Regions from separate parts of the Brevibacillus sp. HB1.2 genome, predicted to be linked through region 1. Evidence: predicted binding sites of a transcription regulator. Region 1 holds the regulator's gene; each other region holds the start of a gene.
The links. Region 1 encodes LexA, which represses DNA repair genes until DNA is damaged. Its sites were predicted from a motif close to CGAACATATGTTCG; they were not measured.
Positions count from the first base shown of each region.

Region 2: recA (recombinase RecA) is a predicted target of LexA. The motif match lies at 4,803-4,816, and genes of this name have one in related genera.
Region 3: uvrB (excinuclease ABC subunit UvrB) is a predicted target of LexA. The motif match lies at 2,459-2,472, and genes of this name have one in related genera.

Region 1 covers NZ_JABMIU010000007.1:209,139-217,420, forward strand. Annotated here, with positions in the region: gene HPY28_RS18030 (HelD family protein) at 1-2,127, opposite strand, end outside; gene crcB (fluoride efflux transporter CrcB) at 2,166-2,531, opposite strand; gene HPY28_RS18040 (DUF896 domain-containing protein) at 2,627-2,824, opposite strand; gene yneA (cell division suppressor protein YneA) at 2,901-3,236, opposite strand; gene lexA (transcriptional repressor LexA) at 3,399-4,022, shown strand; gene HPY28_RS18055 (DUF456 domain-containing protein) at 4,073-4,558, opposite strand; gene HPY28_RS18060 (DUF4269 domain-containing protein) at 4,667-5,242, shown strand; gene HPY28_RS18065 (sensor histidine kinase) at 5,782-7,164, opposite strand; gene HPY28_RS18070 (response regulator transcription factor) at 7,167-7,850, opposite strand; gene HPY28_RS18075 (ParB N-terminal domain-containing protein) at 8,076-8,282, shown strand, end outside.
Region 2 covers NZ_JABMIU010000002.1:43,238-51,519, reverse strand. Annotated here, with positions in the region: gene rimO (30S ribosomal protein S12 methylthiotransferase RimO) at 1-1,208, shown strand, start outside; gene pgsA (CDP-diacylglycerol--glycerol-3-phosphate 3-phosphatidyltransferase) at 1,209-1,784, shown strand; gene HPY28_RS04995 (competence/damage-inducible protein A) at 1,892-3,136, shown strand; gene HPY28_RS04990 (DEAD/DEAH box helicase) at 3,145-4,734, shown strand; gene recA (recombinase RecA) at 4,902-5,960, shown strand; gene HPY28_RS04980 (RecX family transcriptional regulator) at 6,030-6,671, shown strand; gene rny (ribonuclease Y) at 6,943-8,282, shown strand, end outside.
Region 3 covers NZ_JABMIU010000005.1:446,902-455,183, reverse strand. Annotated here, with positions in the region: gene uvrA (excinuclease ABC subunit UvrA) at 1-388, opposite strand, end outside; gene uvrB (excinuclease ABC subunit UvrB) at 404-2,380, opposite strand; gene HPY28_RS15905 (flagellar hook assembly protein FlgD) at 2,561-3,493, shown strand; gene HPY28_RS15900 (hypothetical protein) at 3,558-5,258, opposite strand; gene HPY28_RS15895 (PDZ domain-containing protein) at 5,389-6,750, opposite strand; gene HPY28_RS15890 (S41 family peptidase) at 6,766-8,235, opposite strand.

The DNA of each region.
Region 1 (8,282 bases):
TTTTGCGTCCCATTCATTATTTTGATAGGCGTCTACATCCAGTAGAATGACCACATCAAACTGCAAGCCTTTTGTTAAGAAAGCAGGCATGATGGTTACGCCACCCGGAAATTGGTTATCTTTCGTTCCTAACAGGGTTAGATCAGCTATTTTGTCTTGCAGGCCTTTATGTGCTTTTTTACTCGCTTGAATGGTTTTCGCTACGATCGCAATCGTTTTGAAGCCTTCCGACTGGTAGGCAACCACACGCGAAGAGATGTCCTCCCACAGTTGCGCTCGTGAGCGAGCCTTGACCATGATTGGTTTTTCACCATGTCGCAAAACCGGTTTTGCCAATACTGTCTCGGGCAATTCAATTTGCCTCAACACTTCATTGGCACAACGCATGATCTCAATAGTCGAACGATAGCTTTGCGACAACGTATAATAGGAAGGAAACAGCTGTGCAAAAATCCCCTTCGTCAACTCTTCCCAGGCATGAATCCCCCGGTAGCTATGAATACCTTGCGCAATATCTCCCACGATCGTTAGCGAGTTTCGCTTAGTTGCAAATGCAATGACGGCTATTTCTAACGCACTCAAGTCTTGTGCTTCATCCACGACCGTATGATCAAAATGCTCTGCCTTATTCATTCCTTCAACAATATGCTGCAAGTATAGCAATGCCGCGATATCTTCCGGCTCCAATCTCTCCTCTGCAAACAATGCAGCGCTAGACTGAGTCACATCACGCACAACTTCGTCTGAAATGTCAGCAGGTACGAGCTTGCGCAGCAATTCCTCGTCAGCAATCAACTCGCGATAAGCTGCGAAGATTTCCAGTCTCGGAAATGAAGTCAGGTACGTATCTAATATCTGCTCCAGCATTTTCTCGAATTTGTACAAGCCTTCTTTGTCCAAATCGACTTTTCGCTCTCGCAAATGGGCAAACAATTGCTTGTTCATTTCTTGTTTCAAATGCTTGCGAAGCGCTTCTACCCGTCTATGATACGGCATATTAGCGAATTGCTCCAAGAAGCATTGGCGAATAAAATCACCCGGAATCGAAAATACTTGCTTCGTTTTGTTGTATAAAAAGCTGAGCTTCTTGAAAGAAATTCTTGTTTCGACGATATACCGAATGTATTGCTCCAGCGCCTCCCGACAAGCGAGCGATCCTTTAAAGCGAAGCCTGTTTCGTGTCATTTCTTGCTGGCGCTCATCCTGCCCCTCTTCGAAGAACAATTGAAGAGGCTTATCAGGACTCACGATTCTCCATCCTTTTGGAAGCAGAGGCTTCACAAGACGCGCTGCCCAATCTACAAAGGTAGACTGTTGAACATCATCGACTCCCAGCTCAGGCAAAACCTCGGATATATAGGTAAGAAACATCCGGTTAGGTGCAAAAACCATGAACTTTTTGGACATCATGGAATCCTGGTAGTTATAAATCAAATAGGAGAGTCGGTGCAGAGCAATGGTTGTTTTTCCGCTCCCCGCTACTCCTTGCACAACAATGGGCCGTTCTTTTTCCGCCCGGATAATATCATTCTGCTCGGATTGAATCGTAGCGACGATGTCTTTTAGCCTACTATCGTTCGCCTGATTCAGATTGGCTGCCAAAAATTCATCAATGAAGCCCTCTTGCAAAAATTCGTCGGGATGCCCCATCTCGCGGTTAATCGTTTCTTTTACCGCTCCATCATAGATGCCGACGATCTTTCCGTCTTCGATCGCAAAATTACGCTTTAGTCGAACTTCACCACGCACGATCTCGCGTCCCATCCGGTAAAACGCTTCTTTGCTCTCACCGGAATAATAAAGACTGGCGATAGGCGCGCGCCAATCCACGACGACAGAATCAAACGTATCGCTGCGTACAATTCCCCGTTTTCCTATGTAGACCTCATCCAGCTCGTAGATTTCATCTTTCAAGAAATCCACTCTGCCGAAATAAGGCTTCTCTCGACCCTGATCTTCCAGGTAGCTCAATTCCTTAGCCTTTTTATAGTTAACGACCTGTTTGACATAATCATCTGTTGCCTCGCGAATATCATTGCGAAGCTGCTCCATTTCTTCGTCGATCGCTGAAATTGTTTCATCCAGCTTTTTTTGTTCCCATTCATAATCACGATGCTGTGTACTCACATTCATTCCCCCTCACATGTATCGTGTCATTGAACGACTCAGGACCATTGCCTGGCCAACCATATTCCAACCGCACAAGAAAGTAGACCGACTCCCAAACTAAGCAGAGCGTACAAAGTGCCACGTAACAGGTGGCCTTCTCCCCAAAAAGAGACTACTTCCAAGGAGAAGCTTGAGAAAGTCGTAAATCCTCCCATGACCCCCGTTGCAAATAAGAGGTAGAGTGTCGGAGATAAAAAGCCACGTTCTTTCCCCAGCACGAACAAGATGCCGATGATCAAAGATCCACAAACATTGGCGATCCAGGTTCCCCACGGCCATCCCGGCTGATTCGCGAGCAAAGACAATAGGTAGCGCAAAAGAGAGCCAACTGCTCCTCCAACCGCCACAGCTATCCACGCCATCGCTTTCCCTCCCTGGCTATCACAGCTTATGTATGTCACAGAAAAAGACACCCTAGCGTCAAGCGAGGATGTCTGTCGTATCAGTAATTGTTATCTTACTGTTTTGGCTTATTTTCTTCAAGGTCTTCCACATAACGGATGGAATCCAAATTTGCTCTCAATGAAAGCTTAACGGCGTCAATGTACTTTTGGCGCAATGCTTTTTGTTCAAGCTTTTCCTCTTCGGTCAAACCTTCTTCGCGCGATTTTTTGACCAATTCGTTGATGCGTTTAATTTCTGCGTCAGATACCACTGCTGGTTCCTCCCACTCTGTAGTAGTGCCGCTTCATTATACCACATTCGAATGATCCCGCAAGACAGCCGAACACTTACGGAGTATCAGGAAGGATGAGAGTCTGACCTGGGTAAATCCTGTTGCTCTCTAAACCGTTCGCAACCTTAATTTCTATTATATAGTCCCGAACATCCATCTGATCTGTATTGTATTGAACAGCTAACGACCACAGGCTATCTCCAGATTGTACGGTTACTTCTATGCCTTGTGGCTCCTCCATTGGCGAAGAAGCAAACACTAGTTCGGTTAACAGGTAAAAAAAGAGAGTAAATGTAATAAGAAACAAGAGAGCTTGTCCTCTCGTGATACCAAAACGAACACGACGTTCTTCTTTTTTCTCGAAACGATTACGTACTGTCAATGAATTCATAATAATGGCCTCCTCACAAACATACGTTCTGATCACTTGTAGCCTCATAATAAATGAGAACATATGTTCATGTCAACAAATAATCGAACTTATGTTTGTCGAACGCAAGCTCCCATGGTATAATATAGGAAAATATGTTCGAGAAATCAGGGGTGTCTTTCTATGTCAAAATTATCGAGTAGACAACAAGCCATCATCGAGTTCATACGAAAGGAAGTTCGTGATAAAGGATATCCGCCATCTGTACGTGAAATTGGGGAGGCTGTTGGACTAGCTTCCAGCTCAACAGTACATGGGCATTTGGCACGCTTAGAGAAAAAAGGCCTCATTCGTCGAGATCCTACCAAACCTCGTGCCATCGAATTGCTATCAGATGAAGATCGTTTTCAAGACAATTTCGAAGACTCTGTCGTCCGTGTGCCAGTAATCGGAAAAGTAACGGCTGGACAACCGATTACTGCCATTGAGGATGTAGAAGAGTACTTCCCGCTTCCAGACAATATCGTGACTTCTGACAAGGTCTATATGCTGCGCGTCTCCGGGAACAGTATGATTGATGCCGGAATTCTCGACGGAGACTACGTCATTGTTCGCCAACAGCACGTAGCCAACAATGGTGACATCGTCGTAGCCATGACAGAAGAAGACGAAGCGACCGTTAAAAGATTTTTCAAAGAAAAGAATCACTTCCGTCTCCAACCGGAAAATGCCACGATGGAACCGATCATCCTGGAGCATGTCACTATTCTCGGTAAAGTCATCGGTGTTTATCGACTCATTCACTAGTTCCCACGTAAAAAAGGACAGCCGAGGCTGTCCTTTTTGTTTTCTGTCTATTATCTGGCGATAAAAAACCAGATGATCATCGTAACTTGCAAGATGACTTTTACGACTGCACTACCCAAAAATCCGATCAGTGAGCCTACTCCCGCTTTCACTGCTCGCTCCATCGACTGCTTCTGCACCATCAACTCTACGAGAACGACGAATACGAACGGTAAGATCAGCATACCAAACGGTGGGAAAACGAAAATCCCGAGGATAATACCGACCGCAGCAGCAACGGACGACCATTTGGACCCTCCATACCTTTTCACGAAGTACATATTCGTCAGCAAGTCAGCACCGTAAAGCAGAATGCTTAGAACGACCATTCCCCACCAAAAGGATGCCGGCAATCCCGCTCCCGGATCTGCAATGAAAAAGTGATAGAGCAAAAAGCCCGCCCACAGTAATATCGTATCAGGTAAAACGGGTAAGAAAATTCCTGCGATGCTTAGCAAGAACAATAACACAACCACTACCCACAAAAATATTTCCATCTACTACACTCCCTTCATTTAGGTATACGAGTGATTATCGATTTCGTTGCGTACATATTCACTTTTGTCTAAACTATTTTAAAAGAAAGCAGACATGGAGGTAGTCTCATGAGAAATTGGCATGATCTCTCCTACTTGGGCAGAGGGACGATTCGCCAAAAAGCAGCGTGGGAAGCGATTCAACAGACGCACATCATGGAAGTACTATCCGATTACCATCCAGTGCTTGCCGGAACCATCCCATTGGACATTGATGTTGTGCAAAGCGATCTGGATATTATTTGCGAGAGTCATGATCTGGAGCAGTTTGAGCAGGCTGTTCGTACAGCATTTGGCTGTTTGCCCGGATTTGAAGTGACACACTCAGATGTGAATAGTACGCCCACGTGCGTTATCTCGTTTTTCACAGCTGGCTTTTGGTTTGAATTGTTTGCTCAACCGGTAGCTGTCGAAATGCAAAACGCCTATCGTCATATGGACATCGAAGCACGATTGTTAGACATAGGAGGCTTGGATGCGTATAAACAGATCAGGACTCTGAAGCAAAACGGCATCAAGACAGAGCCTGCATTTGCTCGATACTTTCATATCCCAGGTGATGATCCATACGAGGCTTTGTTGCAATTGGAGCCGTTAACAGACCAGGAATTACGACAAAGAGTTCAGCTGCTGCGAAAGGATTAATCTTCGAGCAAAGAGCCAATCTCTGCTGCTTGAAAGCAGGAAGGATGCATCGCTTTCGGGCGAAAAGCTTTTTGAATGCGGGCTTTTTCGTTTCATGTCTCGCAACGCGCTTTTAACCTATATACTTAAAACCTTGTCAACGCTTTAATGGTCGTTCATATGTGGAAAATAAAATATGTAACTGAGGCATTGGAAGGCTACCTCTTTTCAAACCCCTTTAAACGGAGCAAATGAACTTACCATTAAATGCCGTGATGTGGGATATTACTATCAAAGGACAATAGATTAAAATCACTGTTCTAACAAGTGTCACATCAAGGTAATGAAAGATGAAATAAGCTTCTCTCCCATATGAGAGAAGCTTATTTCATTATTATTCTTGTTTTCAGATACAAGCCGAACATGATTGAGGGCTTAGCAGGTAAACTGGATGTAATAATGATACTGGTTATATGCACAAAAACCTAGACGGGTTTCCATCTCACGGTAGGCTTTTCGGTTATTTTTTATAGAAAAGACACCTTCCCCTTTTCGCATGATTATTCACTCCCTGATCTACGATTGGGGAAATGTAATCGAAATGAGGTTCCCCGATTTGGGCTGCTTTGTACTTGAATTTTCCCGCCATGTAAATCCACTAAATGCTTAACAATTGACAAACCAAGGCCACTTCCTCCAGTATGACGTGATCTGGATTTCTCCACCCGATAGAACCGCTCCCATATTAGTTCTAATTCTTTCTCGGAGATTCCAATTCCCTCATCCTTTACTTCAATTACAGATTCTCTGAGCATTTTCGTTACACTGATCAAAACCGTTCCTTCACCCTGAGAATAACGAATCGCATTATCTATTAAGTTCATTAAAATTTGGTGAAACCGCTGCGGGTCCACCCAAAAGTACACAGGAGGACAAATTGTAAGAGATAACTTCACTCCCAATTCTTCAGCACGTGGTGTCATTTCCTCGATTATTCTTTCTAATAAACTTCGAATAGCGACCCGTTCTTTTCTTAATGTAATTTTACCTTCATCCAATCGACTCAGTGTCATCAAATCGTTGACTACTTGTTCGAGCCGATCAGATTGATCCCGGATGATCGAAATTAACTTACTTGCGCGATTTGGCGTCATTTCTGAATTCTGAAGGAGGGTTGCATATCCTTTCACATATGTAAGGGGAGTACGTAATTCATGAGCTACATGAGATAGGAATTCTCGACGGGACGACCGATAATAAGACAAGCTTTTGGCGAGCTGGTTTACTTGACGAGTGAGTAAAGAGAGTTCGTCTTTACCTTCTAAAACAACTCTTACATCATAATTACCCTCATCGAGATGCCTAATTGCATTGATAACGTTTACAATCGGTCTTACAATATATCTGGATAATAGTAAGCCAAACCCACTCGTGATTAGTAAAGAACCCAAGCCAGCAAGCAATAACATTGTCTGAAGAGACTGTAATGTATCTTTCAGCCAAGTTGGTTTCGTTATAACAACTACCGTTCCTAATAGATTTTGTCCTCGTTGAATGGGACTTTTTGCTAAAATGAGACGATCTGGTTCAAAAACCGTTTGAATCGCTTTTTGATTCGGACTTCCCTGAATCCAATTTTGAACAAAATTAAACAATGAATCAGGTAATCGTTTGGAATCAATAAGCAATTCTCCTTTGGGAGAAAAGACAAGAACAGTAGAAGAAGACTTTTCCTCCATTTCGCCGATATGCTGAAGAGTTTTTCTATTGAAGTCTACGCTTAACATTTGAGCAAAAGTCGATGCATGTTGAGCAAGTGCTAGCTCCGTATAGGATTGATAGTGAAGAGTTATAATTTGGTAGCTGATGGTTCCCAATAGCACAAGCCCTAGAATCATGATACCTAAAATGGTGATTAACAGCTTGGTCGCCACTCGATGCATCGTTATTGAACTCCCCATTTATATCCATAGCCCCACACTGTTTGAATGCCTTCTCCTTGAAAGCCAGCTTCCCGCAGTTTTATACGTAAGTTTTTAATATGAGAGTCCACTGTCCTAAAATCTCCATTGAACGAGTAGTTCCATACCTTGGCTAACAGTTGTTCTCTGGGAAAGACTTGATTCGGATATTGAATGAGAGTGGTTAGCACTTCAAATTCAATCGGGGTAACCTTCATCTTCTTTCCATGAACCCATACTTCTCTTGCTAAGAGACGAATCTGAATTCCTGATTGCTTAATCTCCTGTATTTCTTGCCCCTTTCTTGTCCGGCGTAGTACCGTTTTCACACGCGCCGATACTTCTGCCGGTTCAAATGGCTTCGTTATATAATCATCCGCGCCTAGTTCCAATCCTACTACCCGATCCTCCAGTTCGCCTCGAGCACTGATCAAAATCACGGGAGTTTTATCGCCTGTACGTCTTAATTCTTTGAGTACATCAAAACCGTCTGTCCAAGGCATCATGATGTCCAACAAACAAAGATGAAATGCTTCATTGTGAAGTAACTGAAGCGCCATTGTTCCGTCGCTGGCTGTGGAGACAGAGAAATCCTCCTCTAATATCATACTTAGCAAATCGAGCATGGTCTCTTCATCATCGACGATTAATATCGAAGTGTCCATCATACAACCCTCTCTTTGATAGATATGAACCTTGGTGACTATCATAAATGGAAATTATGGATAAATTATGTAGTAGAACCTTTTTGTGGTGATAGCTAACCAATTCTCCAATAAAAATCCTAATTTTCTCCATATCTTTTAGCTAAGATACAGAAATCCCCGGTGCATTATAAAAAGTCAATCAACATGGTTATTATCTGTTGAATCATGAATCAAGGAGGAAAAAACGTGGAAATTCTCTCTCGGCTTCGATTAGTAGATGTAAACCAACTTGCCTTTCAAGAACGAGTAGAACCAGCGCGATTGAACCGAACATGCCAGTCTATTCTTGAAGAAGGAGTCTTGCGTCATCCGATCATAGTTACCCCTCTTATGGAAGGTCGATATTTGATTTTAGACGGAGCCCATCGGACGCAATCATTACGCCAACTAGGA
Region 2 (8,282 bases), on a different contig from region 1:
CTGTGGTCATCGTCAATACCTGCGGTTTCATCGATGCAGCCAAGGAAGAATCCGTCAATAAGATTCTGGAAATGGGTGAATTGAAGGAATCCGGCAAACTGAAATCGCTTGTGGTGGCAGGCTGTCTCACACAACGTTACAAAGAGGATATCTTGAATGAGATTCCTGAGGTGGACGGTATTGTCGGAACAGGCGATTTTATGTCGATTACAGGTATTATCGAAGAATCTCTAGAGGGCAAGCGACCGATTTTTGTAGGAAATCCCATTTTTACGTACGAAGATGTAGTGAAGCGGAAAGTAAAAGAAGGCACATACTCCGCATATATTAAAATTGCCGAGGGTTGTGACAACGCCTGTACGTTCTGCTCGATTCCTTTGATGCGTGGGGGATTCCGCAGTCGTACAATCGAGTCCATCGTAGAAGAAGCGCGTCATTTGGCTGCTCAAGGTATCGTAGAAGTGAGCCTGATCGCACAAGATTCTACGAACTACGGAACGGATATTTACGATGGAAAACTGATGCTTCCTGAACTTTTAAACCGCCTGGCAGAAGTCGAGGGCATCGAGTGGATTCGTCTTCACTACGCATATCCTGGATTTTTCACGGATGAATTGATCCACACCTTTGCTACCAATCCAAAAGTGTGCAAATACGTAGATATGCCTTTGCAGCACTCCGAAGACCATATTCTGAAAAGAATGCGTCGCCCGGGAAGACAGACGGACATTCGTGCGCTGGTAGCAAAAATTCGCGCACAGGTTCCAGATGTGGCACTGCGTACCTCTTTGATCGTAGGGTTCCCAGGGGAAACAGAGGAAGACTTCGAGCGCCTGAGCGAGTTTGTGAAGGATATTCGCTTTGATCGACTGGGTGTGTTTACTTACTCCAACGAGGATGACACTCCAGCTTCTCGTCTGCCTGACCACGTTGACGAAGAGCTTAAGGAAAAACGTGCGAACATGCTGATGGAAATTCAACGTGAAGTAGCCGGAGATCGCAACGGACGCTTTGTTGGTCAAGTCTTGGATATTTTGATTGAACGTTACGAAGGACGTAACGATATTTATGTAGGTAGAACACAGTATGACGCTCCGGAAATCGATGGTGAAGTATTCGTCACAGGTTTTAAAGGCGAACTGGGCACCATCGTAAAAGTAAAAATTACACACTCCTATGAATACGATTTAGCCGGGGAGGTAGTCTAGTTGAATCTCGCCAACCGCATCACACTCGCCAGGATCTTTCTGGTGCCGGTAGTTATGTTTTTTATGCTGGTGCGTTACAACATCGGGACATTTTCGATTGGCAGCCTGACGATGACGTATAACGAGCTGATTGCGGCTTTGGTGTTTATCCTAGCAGCCAGTACGGACGGACTCGACGGTTATATTGCACGGAAAAATAAAATCGTGACGAACTTGGGGAAGTTTTTGGATCCGCTTGCTGATAAGCTGTTGATTTCCGCAGCACTCATTTCACTTGTAGAGATGCAACGTCTGGAAGCGTGGATTGCGATTGTCATTATCAGCCGGGAGTTTGCGGTAACGGGTCTACGACTAGTTGCAGCGGCAGAAGGACAGGTAATTGCTGCGAGTGCATTGGGTAAACTGAAAACATGGGTGCAGATCGTAGCGATTACGGCTGTTATGATTCGCAACTTCCCATTTGAGTTCTTCGGCATTCCGTTCGACGAAGTAGCTACTTGGGCGATGGTGATCATCACGATTTACTCCGGGTACGACTACTTTGCGAAAAATCGTAACGTGATCCAATACTCGTAATGCGGGTATTGGTCTCTTTTTTCACAAGACTCTTCTCTTGAGCGTTTGCAAGTGATAAACTATTAGTTTAGAGGCTTTTCTACTCTCAAAGAGAATGGATGAGGAAGATGAGAGCGGAGATTATTGCGGTAGGTACCGAACTTTTGCTAGGCCAGATCGCTAACACCAACGCACAGTTTCTTTCTCAGAAGCTGGCGGAAATTGGCGTGGGAGTTTACTTTCATACGGTTGTGGGAGACAATACGGAGCGATTGCTACAAGTGATTCGATTGGCATCAGGGCGATCTGATCTCGTCATTTTCACGGGTGGGCTAGGGCCGACTCAAGATGATTTGACGAAAGAAACCTTGGCGGGGCATGTAGGCATTGGATTGGAAACGAATCCAGAGGCCATGGAGAGAATTGAAAAATTCTTTTTGCAACGTGGGATTGTCATGACGGAGAACAATCGTAAGCAGGCGCTGGTGCTTTCTGGCAGCCATGTATTCTCCAACGATTTCGGGATGGCGCCGGGGATGGCGATCCGTCATGACAGTAGTACGTTCGTGCTGTTGCCTGGACCACCAAGCGAGCTGTATCCAATGGTGGAGAATTACGTGATGCCTTACTTGAACGATTTGCTCCCAGAAAAACAAGTGTTTCATTCTCATGTACTCCGGTTCTACGGAATAGGCGAATCCGCCTTGGAGGAAAAACTGCTCGATCTGATCGAAAAGCAGGACAATCCAACGATCGCGCCATACGCCAAAGAATTCGAAGTAACGCTGCGGATTACGGCAAGAGCTGCTACAGTCGAAGAAGGGGAAGCCCTAATCTTACCTGTAGAAAAAGAAATTCTCAGCCGTGTTGGCCAGTATATGTACGGGATGGGTGAGAATTCGTCGCTGCATGATGTGCTGGTTTCTGAGCTAAAAAAGAGAAATGAGACGATTGCTTGTGCAGAAAGCTGCACAGGAGGAGCAATTGCCTCGTTGATTACCTCAGTGCCGGGAAGCTCGCAAGTGTTTCGTGGAGGGGTAGTCTGCTACACCAATGAAGTGAAAAATCAGCTGCTCGAAGTACCTGATTCCATTTTGCAAGCAGATGGGGCAGTCAGTGAGAAAGCAGCTCAATTGCTGGCTGAACATGTACGAGAAAAGCTGGGGGCTACTTACGGGATTTCTGTTACGGGAGTGGCTGGACCCGATCCTTCCGAGGGCAAGCCTGTTGGCCTTGTTTACGTAGGGATCGCGGCAGAAGGAATGCCTACAGTTGTAAAAGAGCTCCGCCTTGCCGGAAGAAGGCATGCAATCGTTGGGCGTGCCGCTAAATACGCGTTGTTTTATGCGCTGCAAATGCAAAAAGAAAGGTGATTTTTTTCATGACGATTTTTTCCGATTTTCCTTTACATAAATCTATTCTGCAAGCGATTCACGATATGGGCTTCGAGGAGCCATCACCGATTCAGGCAGCTTGCATTCCAAAAGTTCTGGATGGCGGAGACCTGATTGGTCAAGCACAGACAGGTACTGGTAAGACTGCTGCATTCGGGATTCCACTTGTAGAAAAGATTACGCCTGCCAATCGTGTACAAGCGATCGTGCTGACCCCAACTCGTGAGCTGGCTATCCAGGTTGCGGGAGAGCTCTTGCGCATCTCGAAATATAACAAAGTTCGTACGCTGCCAATCTATGGCGGACAATCGATCGGACATCAAATTCGTGCACTACGCCAAGGTGTACAAATCGTTGTAGGTACTCCTGGCCGTGTTATGGACCACTTGCGCCGAAAAACATTGAAGCTGGATCACGTACATACACTCGTTTTGGATGAAGCGGATGAAATGCTGGACATGGGCTTCATCGAAGATATCGAGACGATCATCACACATATGCCGGAAGAGCGTCAAACCTTGCTGTTCTCTGCGACGATGCCGCCAGAAATCAAGCGTTTGGCTACCCGTTACATGAAACAACCGCAAACGATCGCGGTTAGCCGTGAAGAAGTAACGGCACCATTGATCGAACAGGTATACTACAAAGTGTTTGACCGTAACAAAGTAGAGAGCCTCTGCCGCATCTTGGACAGTGAGGATGTCGAGCTGGGTATCATTTTCTGCCGCACTAAGCGCGGCGTAGATGAGTTGTCTGAAGTTCTGCAATCCCGCGGATACCTTGCGGACGGATTGCATGGTGACTTGTCACAGGCACAACGTGACAAGGTCATGAATGCGTTCCGTGAGGGCTCGATTGAATTCTTGATCGCGACTGACGTAGCAGCACGCGGTATCGACGTAGGAAACGTCTCTCACGTAATCAACTACGATATTCCACAAGACTCTGAGAGCTACGTACACCGTATTGGCCGTACTGGTCGCGCAGGTCGCAAAGGAATTGCGATGACGCTGGTTACGCCGCGTGAAGTAAGACAAATGATGTTTATCCAAAAGCAGACAAAAGCACAAGTGCTCTCTCGCAATGTTCCTTCCCTGGAGGAAGTGGCTGAGCGCAAACAAGAGCAATTGCGTGAACAATTGACTAGCCTTTTGGAAAGCGATGCAATCGCGGATATGTATCAAAAAGTAGCGGATGCTCTCGTAGGTCAATACCCGGCTGAAAAAGTAGCAGCTGCTGCATTACACCTGGCATTCCATACCGAAGCGGGACAAGGGCAGGAAGTAGAAGCGTACAACTTTGGTGAGACAGGCGCAGCAAAAGGCATGGTTCGCTTCTTCCTGAACGTAGGCCGCAATGCGAACATGAAGCCACAGGATCTGGTACGCGAGATCTCTGAATCTGTGGGTATCCCAGGAAAATCAGTAGGTCGCATCGACATTTTCGAGAACTTCACATTTGTTGAGGTTCCAGAAGAGGTAGCTGCTTTCGTATATGAGTCACTGCGTCAAACACGTATCAACGGAAAACGAATCAATCTGGAGCCTGCAAAGCCTCGCGGAGCGAAGCGTTCCTAATTAGAGAGTATTACACAAAGCAGTCATTTCTCTGGGAACAACCAGGAAATGGCTGCTTTTTTACGATGCGAATATTTGTTCGTAAAAAATACTTGGCAAACACTTCTGTCTCGAGGTATGATGAAGACAAGCAAAAGAGATGCGAAAATTGAAAGGGTGTGTACCATTTGTCAGATCGTCGCGCAGCTTTGGAGAGTGCATTGCGTCAAATAGAAAAGCAATTCGGAAAAGGTTCCATTATGAAGTTGGGGGAAGTATCCAACATCCAGATTTCTACGGCTTCTAGCGGTGCACTTGCTCTAGATATTGCACTTGGTGTGGGTGGGTTCCCACGCGGACGGATTGTTGAGATTTACGGACCAGAGTCTTCTGGTAAAACAACAGTAGCGCTTCATGCCATCGCAGAAGTTCAAAGACAGGGTGGACAAGCTGCGTTTATCGATGCTGAGCATGCCTTGGATCCGGTTTACGCTGCGAAGCTGGGTGTGAACATCGATGAATTGCTGTTGTCCCAACCAGACACTGGTGAGCAAGCATTGGAGATCGCGGAAGCACTGGTGCGCTCTGGTGCGGTAGACATTATCGTAGTCGACTCCGTTGCGGCACTCGTACCAAAAGCAGAGATCGAAGGCGAGATGGGAGATTCCCACGTAGGTTTGCAAGCACGCTTGATGTCCCAAGCACTCCGCAAGCTGTCCGGCGCCATCAACAAGTCCAAAACGATTGCAATCTTCATCAACCAGCTTCGTGAAAAAGTGGGAGTTATGTTCGGTAACCCAGAAACAACTCCGGGTGGACGCGCTTTGAAGTTCTACGCGAGTGTTCGCTTGGACGTTCGTAAAGCGGAATCTATCAAAGTTGGCAACGACATTTTGGGAAGCAAGACGAAGATCAAAGTCGTCAAAAATAAAGTAGCACCACCATTCAAGGTTGCTGAAGTGGATATCATGTACGGCGAAGGTATTTCCAGAGAAGGTAGCATTCTCGACATCGGTTCCGAGATCGATGTGGTTCAAAAGAGTGGTGCATGGTACTCCTTCAATGAGGAGCGTCTCGGCCAAGGTAGAGAGAATTCGAAAGTCTTCCTGAAAGAAAATCCGCACATTGCATCACAGATTGAAACAAAGGTGCGCGAATACTTCAGCCTAAACCCTGGTTCTGTTCCAGAAGGTGAAGCAGTAAATGACCCAGAGCAAGATGAAGAGCCTACATTTGATCTGGAGTAATGAAGAGTAGAAGAGCAGCCTGTCGATGAGACAGGCTGTTATTTTAGCTTTGCGAAGGAGTGAATCATCATGAAGAGCGGCCTGATCACTGCCGTTCATCGAGATATCAAACAAAAGCAACGCTACCATATCGATGTCGAAGGCGAGTATGCCATTACCGTACACGAAGACATACTGGTAAAGTACAACCTATTTAAGGGAACAGAATTAGATGAAGCTTTTTGCCGAGAAGTCCTGATAGCAGAAGAAAAGCATAAAGCGTATTTAGGTGCATTGCGATATCTCGGTATACGCCCGCGAACAAGCAGTCAGCTGCATTCCTATTTGATAGAAAAGGGATTTTCGCCACAGATTGCAGAAGAGATATGCCAGCGCTGCAAGGATCACGGCTACATCGATGATGAAGCATTTGCGAAGCAATGGGTAGACGAGCGATTGCGCTTGAAGCCGAGGAGCCCGTATATGCTGCGTATGGAGCTTACCCATCGTGGAGTGGACAGAGCGATTGTAGAGGACGCAGTACGTGGCGTGTCTAGGCAGGCTGAACTAGATGCTGCCCGCGCATTGATAGAGAAGAAGGCGCGGCGTATAGAGGGTGCACCGAACCCCGATGAAGAGCGTAAGCTGCTATCTATGCTGATGCGCAAGGGATTCTCCCATGCGATCATTCAACAAATGCGTGAAGAATTGCGTCATAGAAGCGATAGTTAGGGCCAACTCTATTTGCATGATCTTGACAATTCTTGTTCACAAATAATAAAATAGGTTTGTATTTACTTGGTGTATCATAACTTTTGTGATTTGCTCACTCGTTGCCTATGAAACAACTGAAAAACCGTGCGAAAGCTGTACGGATTCAGCGGACCGAGTAAATCGGTCTTGTTTTTTAGCCGAATGTTCAAATGTGAGAGCACTCCATGGAAAACAAATGCTTGGAAAGCGGGGAGATGTCTTACAATAAGGAGGTGAAACGAAAAAGCCTATGGATCCTATACTTACTGTTGTCATTGTGCTCGTTGCCCTGCTGATCGGCTTGGGTGCAGGCTACTTCACTCGTAAATCGATTGCGGAAGCGAAGATCTCCAGTGCAGAAGAAGCTGCACGACAGATCGTGGAGGAAGCTAAACGGGACGCCGAAGCCGTTAAGAAGGAGAAGGTGCTGGAAGCAAAGGATGAAGTGTTCAAGCTTCGATCCGAAGCGGAAACCGAATTGCGTGAGAGACGCAATGAGATCCAGCGTCAGGAACGACGAATTCTACAAAAAGAAGAATCGTTGGACCGCAAGATGGAACAGTTGGAGCGCAAAGAAGAAGAATTGTCTGAGCGTGACCGTACCATCGCAGAACTGCAAAGCAAGGTAGAGCACTTATATAAAGAACAAGTATCAGAGCTAGAACGAATCTCCGGCTTGACGCAGGATGAGGCGAAGACGATCATTCTGACTGATGTGGAGAATACCGTCCGTCACGAAATGGCTGTGATGATCAAGGAGATTGAGACTCAGGCCAAGGAAGAAGCGGACAAGCGTGCTCGTGAGATCATTACGACCTCCATTCAACGTTGTGCAGCAGACCACGTAGCAGAAACAACCGTTTCTGTGGTTACGTTGCCAAATGATGAGATGAAGGGACGTATTATCGGACGCGAAGGACGTAACATTCGTGCCCTGGAAACGTTGACTGGTATCGATCTGATTATTGACGATACTCCAGAAGCAGTCATCCTGTCTGGCTTCGATCCGATTCGTCGGGAAATCGCCAAGACAGCGTTAGATAAACTGGTCGCAGACGGCCGCATTCACCCAGCTCGCATCGAGGAAATGGTGGAAAAAGCACGTCGCGAAGTAGACGAGCGAATCCGTGAATACGGTGAGCAAGCAACGTTTGAAACAGGCGTTCACGGCTTGCATCCAGATCTGATCAAGATTCTCGGACGCTTGCGTTATCGTACAAGCTACGGTCAAAACGTACTGAAGCACTCTATGGAAGTGGCACATCTCGCCGGTTTAATGGCGGCAGAACTGAAAGAAGATGTGAAGCTGGCCAAACGTGCAGGTTTGCTGCATGATATCGGAAAAGCAATTGACCATGAAGTAGAAGGTTCACACGTTGAAATCGGTGTTGAACTGGCTAAGAAGTACAATGAGCATCACGTAGTAGTGAACAGTATTGCGTCTCATCACGGTGATACCGAACCAACTTCCGTCATTGCTATGCTCGTGGGAGCTGCTGACGCTCTGTCTGCCGCACGCCCAGGTGCACGCCGTGAGACATTGGAAACATATATCAGACGTTTGGAGAAACTGGAAGAGATCTCTGAGTC
Region 3 (8,282 bases), on a different contig from region 1:
GGATCTCGATGCCATGCTCCGGGCAAACCGCTCTCCCAACACGCGCATACAAAAGGCGCAAATAGTCGTAGATTTCCGTAACCGTACCTACCGTGGAGCGAGGGTTACGGCTCGTTGTTTTCTGGTCAATCGAGATCGCAGGGGAAAGTCCCTCAATCGAATCCACGTCCGGCTTGTCCATCTGCCCGAGAAATTGACGGGCGTATGCCGACAGAGACTCGACATAGCGACGTTGTCCCTCTGCGTAAATCGTGTCAAAAGCAAGCGAGGACTTACCCGAGCCAGACAAACCCGTCAGAACGACGAATTTGTCCCTCGGAATGACTACATCAATATTTTTCAGATTGTGGGCACGTGCACCCTTTACGACAATATGTTCTAATGGCATGAAAAAAACCTCTCCTTAGAGTTCCGCCTTCAGCTCAAGAATCAAATCACGCAATTCGGCCGCACGCTCGAACATGAGGTTGCGTGCCGCTTCCTTCATTTCTTCTTCCATACGTTCTATAACAGCCACGCGATCCTTCTTCGGCATTTTCTTAAAGTCTGCATGTGGCAAGTAATCTGCTTTTTCCTCCGCAACCTTGGTCGCCTCGATCACTTCGCGGACGGACTTTTTCACGGTTTGCGGCGTGATGCCGTGCTCTTCATTGTAAGCCATCTGAATGGAGCGACGACGTTCTGTCTCTCGAATCGCAGAGGTCATCGAATCTGTCATTTTGTCCGCGTACATGATAACGCGTCCCTCTGAGTTCCGCGCAGCCCGACCAATCGTCTGAATCAGCGAACGCTCATTGCGCAGGAAGCCTTCCTTGTCTGCATCCAAAATCGCCACAAGCGATACTTCCGGCAAGTCCAAGCCTTCCCGCAAGAGGTTGATTCCGACTAGCACGTCAAACTCACCCAAGCGCAATGAACGTAATATCTGCATCCGCTCAATCGTTTTAATATCCGAGTGAAGATAGCGGACCTTGATTCCGATTTCTTTCAGATAGTCCGTCAAATCCTCAGACATTTTCTTCGTCAGAGTCGTGACGAGAATCCGCTCATTTTTCGCAATCGTGGCTTGGATTTCGCCAATCAAATCGTCAATCTGTCCCTTGATCGGACGTACCGTAACCGTTGGGTCAATCAAGCCTGTCGGACGAATCACCTGCTGCACCATTTCTGGGCTGTGCTCCAGCTCATAAGGACCCGGCGTAGCTGAAATGTAAATCGCTTGTTTCAGCTTTCCTTCAAACTCCTCGAACTTGAGTGGGCGGTTATCGCGTGCAGAAGGCAGACGGAATCCGTGATCGACCAGTACATCCTTCCGTGCGCGGTCACCGTTATACATCCCCCGAACCTGCGGCAAGGTCATATGCGACTCATCCATCATGACGATAAAATCTTCAGGGAAGTAATCCAACAAGGTATACGGAGCATGCCCGGCAGGCAGTCCTGTCAGATGGCGCGAGTAGTTTTCAATACCGGAGCAAAAGCCCATCTCCATCATCATCTCAATATCATACCGTGTACGTTGCTCCAGTCGCTGTGCTTCCAAGAGCTTTCCCGCGTCACGGAATTCTTTCAGTCTTTCTTCCAGCTCGGCCTCGATGCTTTGGACAGCCAGCTTCATTTTCTCCTCGCGCGTCACATAGTGAGATTTAGGGAAGATGGCAATGTGATCACGCTGTCCCAAAATCTCGCCGGTCAGTACGTCAATCGAAGTAATCCGCTCTATTTCATCTCCAAAAAACTCAACGCGAATCGCCTGCTCACTCTCTGAGGCAGGGAAAATCTCCACGACGTCACCCCGCACACGGAACGTACCGCGCGTGAAGTTGATGTCGTTGCGTGTGTACTGGATATCGACCAGACGATGCAAAATCTCGTCCCGTCCTGTTTCCATGCCAACACGTAAAGACAAGAGCAACTCCCGATACTCTTCAGGCGAACCCAATCCGTAAATGCAGGAGACGGAGGCAACAATGATGACATCTCGGCGTTCAAACAACGCACTGGTAGCCGAGTGACGGAGCTTGTCGATCTCGTCGTTAATGCTCGAGTCTTTTTCAATAAACGTATCCGATTGGGGAATGTATGCTTCGGGTTGATAGTAATCGTAGTAGCTGACGAAGTATTCCACCGCGTTGTTCGGGAAAAACTCCTTAAACTCTGCACAAAGCTGAGCGGCAAGAGTTTTGTTGTGTGCCATCACGAGTGTTGGCCTGTTCACCTGAGCAATTACCTGGGCAGCCGTAAAAGTCTTTCCCGTTCCCGTTGCCCCCAGCAATGTCTGGTGTCGCTTGCCAGCTTGCAACCCTGCCACCAGCTCGGCAATGGCGGTCGGCTGGTCACCGGACGGTTGAAACTCCGATACCAATTCAAAACGCTCCATTCCCTCGTTCATCTCCTCATAGCATGACTGTTTCTACTTCCATTATAACACAATTCCGGCTAGTTTAAGCCCAAAATTCGAACAAACGTTTGTCTTCATCTTTCCTCCAATTTTTCCGATATAAGATGAAGGAAGTGCAAACATGCACAGATAGACTCGCCACCTTCAGGGAGGATTGACATGTCAGATACCGGAACAACCGTTAAAAATAACCCATATATACAACCTCATTTGAGCTATAAAGGCAAAAAAGAATTCACCACCGAGCTCGACCAAAATGCCTTTATGAAGCTCATGCTCGAGCAGTTAAAACATCAAGACCCTATGTCCCCAATGGACAACTCTCAGTTCATCCAGCAAACAAGTATGCTGACCATGGTAGAAAAAATCACAAAAATGACCACGCTGATGGAGCAATCGAACAACAGCATGGTCACTTTGGAGAAGTATGAAAAGCTGGTAGGTCGTACTGCTTCGTACTCCCTTACTACAAAAGACGAGATGACGGGAGAAACTAAGACGGAGAAGAAAGAAGGCGTACTTGATGCCGTATACATGGATCAAGGCAAAATCTACTTCCGTATCGCAGGCGAATCGACACCGATTCCGCTGGCAGACGTCTCCGGATTGGAATCGCAAGGTCTGGCCGGCAATACGCTCGACAACAGCGTGAAGTACATGGAAATGATCGGTCGAGAGATTTCCTATAAAGTAACCAAGGAAGTCGACCGGGATGGCAATCCAGATACCACACACGACGTTTCCAAGGTTGATGAAATCTTGAATGGCGTCATCACTGGCTTTACCACCAAAAACGGTACCGCACAATTCCAACTGGATAATGGATCAACCGTAAAAGCCGAAGAAATCGTAGGCATGACGGTGAAACCTGAAAACAGAACAATGGGCAACTCCCTTGCCTATGCGCAAATGATCGGCTACAACATCACGTACAATCAGTCTCAGACGAATCCGGACGGTACCACTACCAATACGCCTCTTACAGGCGTGGTCAAAGCTGTCAGCATGAAAAACGGAGTAGTCGAATTCGTCCTCAAGGATGATAAGAAAGTCGCTCTCAACCAAATCACGGGATTCGAAGCAACTGCCTAGAATCGTATACAAAAAGCCGCAACTCTTCGAAATCGAAGAAGGCGGCTTTTTCTTATACAGGGTCCTATTCGTTTACGATCACTTTTCCGGTTATCGCATCCACATAAAATGTATCATCTACTTTAAATTCTCCCCCACAGAAGCAATGCGAGCGAGTCTGACGAAACGAAAGGTCATAGCCGAGCTTCCATGTAATCGTGTCTTTCTCGTAATCCGACTGGTGGATGTAGGTCAGCTCAAGTGGAAAGGTTTGCAGTAAACGGGTCATGGCCACTTGTTCTTTAAGTGCTTGGGAATGGGCCGGGTATTTGACACTGGCCGGTTTGTTTATGCTTACCTGTTCCCATGCACCCGTCCATGAATCGATCCGAATCGTATACATCCCGTCCTCCACACTCTGATTGATCCCATAAACCGGAATGCCGTTCACGAGAGGATCAGCTACGATCGAGGTGTACCTTTTATTTCCATCCTCCGTTATTTGGATTTGATTGCTTCCAGACGGAGTCAGTCTTTTCAAAAGCTTATCCGCTTCTATTCGATCTCGCTTCTTATCCGTTTTCACATTAGACCATTGCGGATTGTTCACCCTCGTAGAAAATTCAAGCAGTCCACCAGTCTTTGCATCCGTCACGAGAAGATGATGCTGCTCTCCGTTACTGCTTCCCTCGGGAAAGGTAGCCATTCGTGATATCTTGTCTGCATCGGGAACCCCCTCACCAAAATTTCCCCATATGAAATAACGAAGGGCTGGACCATCATCGTAACTCGCCTCGTAGATGGATAGCGGCAGCTTTTCTGTTTCGATTCGAAACAACATGCGTAACAAATCACGCGCTTGCGACTCTGTTTGCGCTACCCACTTCTCACCTGTTCCTGTCACATTGATGGTCTGAGGCGGATTGGTTGTCCCTCGGGTATTCTTTGTTACTAATCGTTTGCCACTAAAGGCATCTAATGCACTACCTGTATGTCGCTGCGTTATAATTCCATTTTTCAGGACATAAGCAAGCTTTGCTTCTACCTGATCGCTTTGCTTATGAATGGGCAATAAATAAACAAGTTCCAATGGACGGCTTTCTTGCCATTTTCGTACAGCTTGTTCGGAAGAGATGACGCGCTGTGGAGATGGGAGTGAAGCGGGACTTACTTTTTCGTATAGCCTGCCATCAAAAGTGGAAAACCAAACAATTCTTCCCGATGCATCAAAACTGACGAGACAATCATAATCGTCATCGAGTACAACATTATTCAGGACTCGCACCAGTCGAACCGTCAACAGGTCCTTATTTTTATATACCTCTCTCGCTTGATAGGCGTTACCTGTACCTGTTCCCTGCAAACCAGCGACAAAAGCCAGCGCACGTGTTTTGGCCTGCTGCTCAGTCGGGTAGGCAGGCTTTGTTGCTATTTTCGGAGTAAGTTTCAGTCTGAGCAACTCCCCTGTCTGTCCGTCGAAAATCGCATCATCCATGGACGATTCGGCCTCAGCAGCAGACTGTGCAAACGTGACCACCACCCCGCTAACACCAGGTCCATCCACATCGCCACCGTAAACGACATAGCGTGAAGACAGCTCCGGTAAAAGCTTGACTAGCTTTTGGACACCTTTTGTCACGTGCATCGGGACAGCCACAACCGATTGAGCCTGCGCTACGGTCACAGGACTCGTTGCGCCTACTCCTGATAAGGGGGAGGCAAAAATTGTGGCTGCAGCTAATGTACCCGACAAAAACCACGAGACTGTTCTTTTCACTTTGAACACCGAACCCACTCCCTCTTTTTTCCTCCTACATTGAGACGCAACTGCCACCAGTAAGTTTCCGAATGGACAAGCTTTTCAAGAAAAAAAGAAGGTATGCATTTTTGACTGCATACCTTCTCCCCAACTATCCTTATGCTCCTACATTCAGCTTCTCCAGCTTTTGCTTGATCAGCTCAACTACACTGGCGCGTTTCAAATCAACAAATGCACGGGTATTTGCATCCGGAACCACAATGATCCCCAGCTGGTGATGATTACCCGCATAGACTGCACACTGTACGAACTTCAGCTCGCCTTCACGCGTGAGTACTTCCATTTTGCAAAAGGCAGGATTGGCTTGTAGTGCTGGATACAAATCTTCTTTTTCCCGCACCGAAATGCCATTTACTTTCACGATAATTTCACCGGGCGTGATGCCGATTTCCTCTGCTCTCGTCCCTGGAATGACACCCATTACTTTTACACCACGTGAAGACTGGATGAAATAAGGCGAACGCTTTCTTTCTTGATACTGACTCCAGAAAAACAACGCCTCATGACCGAATAGTGCGAAGATCGCGGCCAGCAAGATCAACGGATAAAACCATACAGCCAGAGCACATAACCCCAACAAACCAATCGCATACAGTGTCAAATTTTTCGCAACCTGCGTTGCTTTTCTATAAGGTGTCATCGTTTGCGTCATATCGGAGAACCCGGTCACCGTCGGCAAAAGCATCAGTCCGAATGAAGCGGCTTCCGGCGAAAAGAACGGCCACCCCGGATACAATGCACCACTGATAGCACCTGGCTCCAGCTGTACGAACAGCACGGCTGGCGTCAGCCAAAAAGAATGAAGCAAATAGGCACCGACGATCCGACCACGCTGCCCTTCCACGAAAAGCGGAGAAGCGTCCCGCCCACCATTCCAGCGTACGAGCATCGCTTCAATCAGATGCATGACCGCAACTAACGCAAGCAACGGCAAAGGTTTCGCCTGACGTATCATTTCCCAGACATAGCTCAATCCAGGAACATCCGTAACCGGTGGAATGACCTGTGTGATCGCGTGTAAAATCGCCAAAATCCCTGCAGCATATGCGAAACAGAGAAACCGTAAACGAATCAGCGCCAAGATGAGCGCCAATCCCCATAGTATCCACAAATCCTGTGCTTGCACGACCACGCCGAGTCCTGCGCTAAGAAGAGAAATAAGCAAGCCTCCCACCAAGCCCATCCCTACTGCCCGTATCGTCGAGAGCAAGGGTGACTGAATGCGTGCAGAAAAAAGCTGTCTTTCCAGGTTCATCTGTCTGCGATAATGCAAATAAATAAAAACCAGAAAGAGATAGAAAACAGGATTGATAAAAAATGCGGCAAAGCCATATGCAATGGTAAGCATATCTGCCTGTATCGCCAATTGCCTCACCTCAACTAAAAGAAAGAAAAACCACGGCATTTGATTTGCCGTGGTTATCATTTCTACGGAAAGCAGGGAATTACCTGCTTCCATTTTCTTGATTATTCATTACTTGCCCGTAACTACATCCAGAGCTTTTTGCAATTGCAGGTCATTTTCTGGCTTCGTCATCGTTTTACGGAGACTTTCTTCCAGCGAAGAGCGTGTCTTCGCGTCTACTTTACCAGTTACCTCAAGCTTGCTGGAGGTTTGGAACTGCTTGATTGCTTCCTCTGTCTTTTCATCAAAATAGCCATCTTCGCGTCCTGGGGACAGATTCAAGCCTTTCAGGATGAGCTGCAGGTTTTTCACGTCAGTACCAGCCATGTCGCGCTGCAATACTTTATCTGCTGGCAACAGAGTTGCGTTGAAATAGTCAGGTTGCTTGACTGCAAAATCTGGCGTAATGCCTTTTTTATGGACCCATTCGCCCTTCGGCGTGACCCACTTGGCAATCGTCAGCTTCAATTGGCTCTTGTCGTTCATTTCCATTGTACTCTGAACGGTTCCCTTACCAAAGGTCTTCTCACCGACCAGCTTGTAGTTGCCGCTATCCCGCATGGCACCTGCCAGAATCTCCGAAGCACTGGCGCTTCCGCCATTAATCAGTACCGAGATTGGATAAGACTTAGCAGCTTCTGTTGTCGAGAAATATTCTTCTTTTTGCTGTCCGCCATTTCCATACTCGATTTGCACGATCTTGCCTTTATTCGGTACGAGGATTTCTCCGATTTCTTTCACAGCCAGCAAATACCCGCCCGGATTGCCTCGAACGTCAATTACCAAACCGCCAATCCCCTTCTGCTCGAGAGCAGCCAGCTGTTCTTTGAAGTGCTTTGCTGTGTCTGTAGAGAATTGGGTAATGTTGATTACGCCTACTTTAACACCGTTCTTCTCGAGTATCTGACTGTTTACCGTCTCAATCGGAATATCATCCCGCACACACACGATGGTAAGAGGCTCTGGCACTCCGGCTCTCACTACTTTGAGAACCGCCTTTGTCCCTTTAGGCCCGCGAATCTTCGTCACTGCCTGATGCAGGTCCAATCCTTCAAGAGATTCATCATTTACACTCAAAATTTGGTCGTTTGGTCGCAGCCCTGCACGCTCCGCTGGAGAGTTTTTGAATGGCGAAACAACCGTTACCCGACCATTTTGCATCGTTACTTCTGTCCCGATCCCTTGGAAAGTCGAGTGTAGGGTAGATGTGAACTCCTCAGCAGAACGAGGGTCCATGTAATCACTGTACGGATCTTCGAGCGACCCGACCATTCCGCCAATTGCACCTTCTACTAATTGCTCATTGGTGACATTTTGGATGTAATCTTTCTTGATCGTGGAAAACGCCTCGTACAACTTCTGGAACTCTTTCGGATAATCTCCGCTCCCAGAAAACAGCGCCATGCTGGATGCTGTTAAAGCCCCACCTTGACTTGAACTGGCGCTAGCCGATGTCTTCATGATCGCCATCGTAATAAAACTGCTGGCTACCATCGAGATGAGTACAAGCGCGATTACGGTACGTCCTTTCCATCTCACTGTTACGTCACCATCCTTTGTGCTACCGGAAAAAGATATGCTGCTAG